2 regions of the Virgibacillus sp. FSP13 genome follow, and region 2 is predicted to be linked to the other one. Evidence: riboswitches for the same ligand, from Rfam matches in the RefSeq annotation. Region 2 holds a riboswitch; the other holds the start of a gene.
What was found. A riboswitch is a leader RNA that binds a small molecule or an ion and turns the genes downstream of it on or off. The one in region 2 is predicted to bind cyclic di-GMP.
Positions count from the first base shown of each region.

Region 1: it holds a riboswitch for cyclic di-GMP, as region 2 does, so the genes downstream of both, ACW2QC_RS11865 (hypothetical protein) here and ACW2QC_RS18440 (chemotaxis protein CheX) in region 2, are expected to answer to the same signal.

Region 1 is NZ_JBSVKG010000012.1:59,725-62,194, forward strand. It holds gene ACW2QC_RS11860 (phosphotransferase family protein) at 1-495, shown strand, start outside; cyclic di-GMP riboswitch class I at 1,061-1,147, shown strand; gene ACW2QC_RS11865 (hypothetical protein) at 1,275-1,643, shown strand; gene ACW2QC_RS11870 (hypothetical protein) at 1,700-2,410, shown strand; gene ACW2QC_RS11875 (methyl-accepting chemotaxis protein) at 2,465-2,470, shown strand, end outside.
Region 2 is NZ_JBSVKG010000032.1:29,917-32,386, reverse strand. It holds gene motB (flagellar motor protein MotB) at 1-522, shown strand, start outside; cyclic di-GMP riboswitch class I at 603-691, shown strand; gene ACW2QC_RS18440 (chemotaxis protein CheX) at 791-1,252, shown strand; gene ACW2QC_RS18435 (chemotaxis protein CheW) at 1,276-2,470, shown strand, end outside.

The DNA of each region.
Region 1 (2,470 bases), on a different contig from region 2:
GACTTTAATTGGACGTATTTCACTTATAATGATATTCCATCATTAGAAATGCCATTGTGGACTAACTTTCCGCAAGCATGGAAAAAAGCAATTGAAATCGTAAAAGGTCCACGCCCGCCAATTAAGGATTGCTTCATTCATCGGGATTATCACCCTACCAATGTTTTGTATCGCAATGGGAAAGTTAGTGGTGTTGTCGATTGGGTAAATGCGTGTAGGGGACCAGCTGGCATCGATGTTGGACACTGTAGGTTAAATCTAGCAATGCTATATGATGTAGAAACAGCAGACAAATTTTTAGCGGCGTATCAGAAGGATCAAGGTAATAGTTTTACATATGATGTGTATTGGGATTACGTTTCATTGATCGATATCCTTTTTGGTCCGCCAGTGGTGTATCCGGGCTGGAAGGCTTTTGGTGTGACGGGATTAACCGATAAGATGATGGAGGAGCGACTGGATAGGTATGTTTTGAGTTTGCTAGAATGTATTTAACAATATATCATACCTGTCTTGTCTTCTATAAAAGGACCTTATTAAATTCTTTATGGAGAAACATGTCAATAATGGCTCTCTCCATAATACTCAACTAAATTTTCTTCCCGCACACCAAATGTCCGTTTGCTATAATGAATGTAAGGAATTGATTCCATTTAAACGAAGGTGAAATGATGGAAAAAATAAAGTTTTTCAATGGGGACTTTAAAGTAAAATATCGTTCCGAAGAGATTGTTTTGCTGCCGAAAGAATTTCAGCTCCTTCAGTTTTTGTATCAAAGCCCATCACGGATTTTTACGAGGGAGGAGCTTCCGTTTATTGTTTTTGATATATACGCAGTAGTTTGATAAAGCGGAAAATCTTCTCCGACAATCAGAAAAACTTAAATCACTCATTTTCTAATCCTAAACCATTTCTTCCATAACTTATGAAAAACGAAATAAGTCTTATTCTTATGCATCCAACTTTTCAAGATAAAAATCCCAATATAGACAAAAAACGACAATATGTTTATAATGTTATAGTAATATATAAGCATGACATTAGTACTATCTTTGTGAAAAATTGATAAAGGCAAACTTATCGAAAGGTAAGGACGCAAAGCTGCGAGTCTAAAATCCTTATGGATAATGATAGTCGGGTTGCCAATAATTATAAGAAGCGATTATTTGGTTATCCCTATCTGCATCTGGGATAGCCTATTTTAGGCTCTTACGGAAAACCGTACAAACTCAACAATGAAGTATGGCAGACTATAGGAAAAAGGGAGGATAGAGATGGTAGTTGTAGATAAAAGAAAATATAAAATGGCAATTAATGAAGCCGTGAAGGAAGTACATGTACAGGTGCATGGATTAATGAGAGAGGAAGATGTAGAAGGTTATATGGTAGATTTACAGGATACGATTAATAAAGTATCAAGACAAGATTATACATTTGTTGTCGATGCTACTTACCAAACTCCGGTTCCATCAAAAGTTGTACCGCAGTTGGAGCAAACGATGCAATTTTATTCTAGCTTAGGTTTTAAGGATATTCTTGTAGTAAAGCCTTCATCTAAAATAGCTCAAGTGCAAGTTAGGAATGCACTTGAAAGAATAGAATTTCCAGGTACATTTATCGATCATGTACCTTCTTCTATGTAACTTGGATTCCAATAATCAGGGGATTTTTACTTTAAAATGTGAAAGGAAGTCAACAAGTGCAAACAACACTAGAATTATATACATATGAAATTATAACGAAGGAACAAACAGATTTAATTCAGAGGGCAGCTGAGTGTCTAGCACGTTCATTTATTGGTGTGGATGTTTCAGGAAAATGGGTACAGGAACCGATGGTAGGTCAATTAAATATCGGTTACGAAGATTTCTATAAGTTTACTAAGGATTATTTAGACTCAACAGTAGAGCAGGGATATTGCGCAGTCGCTCAAGATAGTAATAATAATGTTGTTGGTGTACTTGCTGGAGATACAAATGCACCAGAGATTATCGGGGAAGATATATTTGAAGGTTCTTTTTATGATATGAACATCATTCTGCATGTTTTGGAGGATGTGGATAAACGTTTCATGGAAGATTATAAAAAGCGAAGCGGAAAAGAACTCAAAGATGGAGAGTTATTGCACCTATTTATGTTAGGAGTAGTAGCTGAACATGACCGTCACGAAATTATTCAGCAATTAGGAAATAGACTGATAACAGAGGCATCTTCACAAGGATTGAAGGCTGTTTTGGGTGAAGCAACAAACCCGAAATCGATACGTGTGATGGGGAAATATCATAATATGGAGAAATATAAAGATTTGGAAGGAAATTATATTGTCCATAAATATCAGGATAATAGTAGGTTAAAGGATATTCCTTCAAATATAGCTGATGGAACATACATACTTATTAAAGAGCTTTAAAAATTTCATAACAGGTCTAATCAAATAATTAAAAAAGCAGGGGATTAATTAATCATGGAA
Region 2 (2,470 bases):
AATGAGAAGGAACAAACACAAGAACGAGAGCAATTAGAGAAATTAAGAAATAAAATTAATGCATACATAACAAATAATGACCTCGCTAAATCATTAGGAGCAAAACTAACAGACGATGGGTTATTAATTACGATCGTAAATGATGTCACCTTTGATTCTGGCAGTTCCAGCGTAAATGCTGATGGGAAGCGGATTGCAAAAGAAGTCTCAAACTTTTTATATACGGATCCACCACACCAGATTGTTGTAAGTGGACATACGGATGATCGCCCGATTAGAACTAGTGACTATGGATCCAATTGGGAATTAAGTGTCATGCGGGCTGTGAATTATATGAAACTGTTACTGCAAAATGACAAACTAGACCCCGAGCGGTTTAGTGCAAAGGGGTTTGGTGAGTATCAGCCAATTGTCCCCAATACAAGTAATGAGAATAGAGCAAAGAATAGGAGAGTAGAAGTCCTTATATTGCCAAATCACGACTTAGAGTTAAATGATGGGGATCATAATGGTAAACAATAAATTTTTTACCAAATGTAGAAATTTGTTGAATTTTGTCGTAAGTTATTTTATCATTACTTTAGAACTAGTAATAAAGTCATATACAGCAAAGGCAAACTATTCGAAAGAGTAGGACGCAAAGTCTAGGGTCTAAAGATGAATATCTATCAACGATCGCCTGGCTACCAATCTATGATTTTTTAATAAATCTATTTGGCTATTCTAAGACCTAGAATAGCTCTTTTTTTACACTTTATTGATATACACAAACCAAAAAAGGAGTGTCATTTTGGCTGATACGATGGTAGGAAACGCTAAAGCTGTAACAGAACTGCTGAACGGAACGCTGTCATCATTGCGTAATGTAGTACCACTAGCACATGAGATAAAGCAACCAAACTTATTGAAACAAGACTTACATCTTCAATATGGGGTCTTAATTGGTATTACTGGCGATGTAAAGGGAAAGTTGGTTTTGTCAGGAAACACAAGTATTTTCGGCGCGATTGGTGAAGTAATGTTCGGAATGCCACTGGAAGGGGAAATGCTTTCATCTTTTAGTGGTGAATTAGGGAACATGATTGCAGGAGGCATGTCAACAAACATTGTCGAAAAGGATCTTCATACTGATATCACATCACCAACGATTATTGAAGGGACGATGACTTTATCAGGACATAAAAGGGCCCTTAAAGTGACAGTGATGTTTGAGAAAGTTGGGGATATGGATCTTTATTTGTTACTTGATTAATGAAATAGAAAGAAGGTCTACTGTTGGATACCAATCAATACATAACTATGTTTTTAGATGAAAGTCGTGAGCATTTGCAGGCCGTGAATGATAATCTTCTTGAATTAGAAAAACAGCCCCACGATCTTTCTATTGTAAGTGAAATATTTCGCTCTGCCCATACATTAAAGGGAATGGCTGCAACTATGGGATTTGATGATATTGCTTCTTTAACACACCAGACTGAAAACGTACTAGATCAAATTAGAAACAACCAACTAGAAGTAACTTCTGAATTAATTGATATTCTTTTTGAGGCGACAGAGTATTTAGAAGAAATGGTTGACGCAATCAGTGAAGGAGAGGATGGCAAGAAAGATGTGTCAACTCTTATAAGTCAATTAGAGCAATTTGAAAAAGGACAAACTACTGTTACCCCTAGTACGCAAGCTGTAACAGAGCAAGTCAGTTTTGATTTAGATGAATACCAGATGACGGTTGTCGATCAAGCAAAAGAGCAAGGATTTAATGCGTTTCAGGTAACCATCTCATTAACAGAGGACTGTATGTTAAAAGCTGCTCGTATGTATATGGTTTTTGATGTCTTGGAAAATAGTGGTGAAGTGATTAAATCAATCCCCCCAGTTGAAGATATAGAGGAAGAGAAATTTGAACAGGACGTTTCGGTTATCCTTCTTTCAACTATGTCAAAAGAAGAAATTCAAGCAATGATTTACAAAGTTTCCGAGATTCAACGAGTGGAGTTATCACTTTTACCTACTGAAAGTAAAGAGACTCCTAATAAGCCAAAAGAAAATAAACAGGAGGAAGAGGAAAAGATAACTAAATCCGCAAAGTCCCATAACAAACCAGGTCAAAAGACAATTCGTGTAAATATTGACAGAATCGATGATCTGATGAATTTGTTTGAAGAAGTAGTAATTGATCGTGGTAGATTGGAAGACATCTCTACGAAGATAGACCACAACGATCTACAGGACACAGTTGAGCACATGTCAAGAGTCTCTGAGGACATGCAAAACTTGATCTTAACCATGAGAATGGTTCCCGTTGAACAAGTGTTTAATCGTTTTCCCAGGATGGTTAGAGGGCTTGCTAAAGATTTGGATAAAAAGGTTAACCTGGAGATTATTGGAGCAGAAACCGAACTCGATCGAACGGTGATCGATGAAATAGGAGATCCCTTGGTTCATTTGATTCGTAATTCAATTGATCATG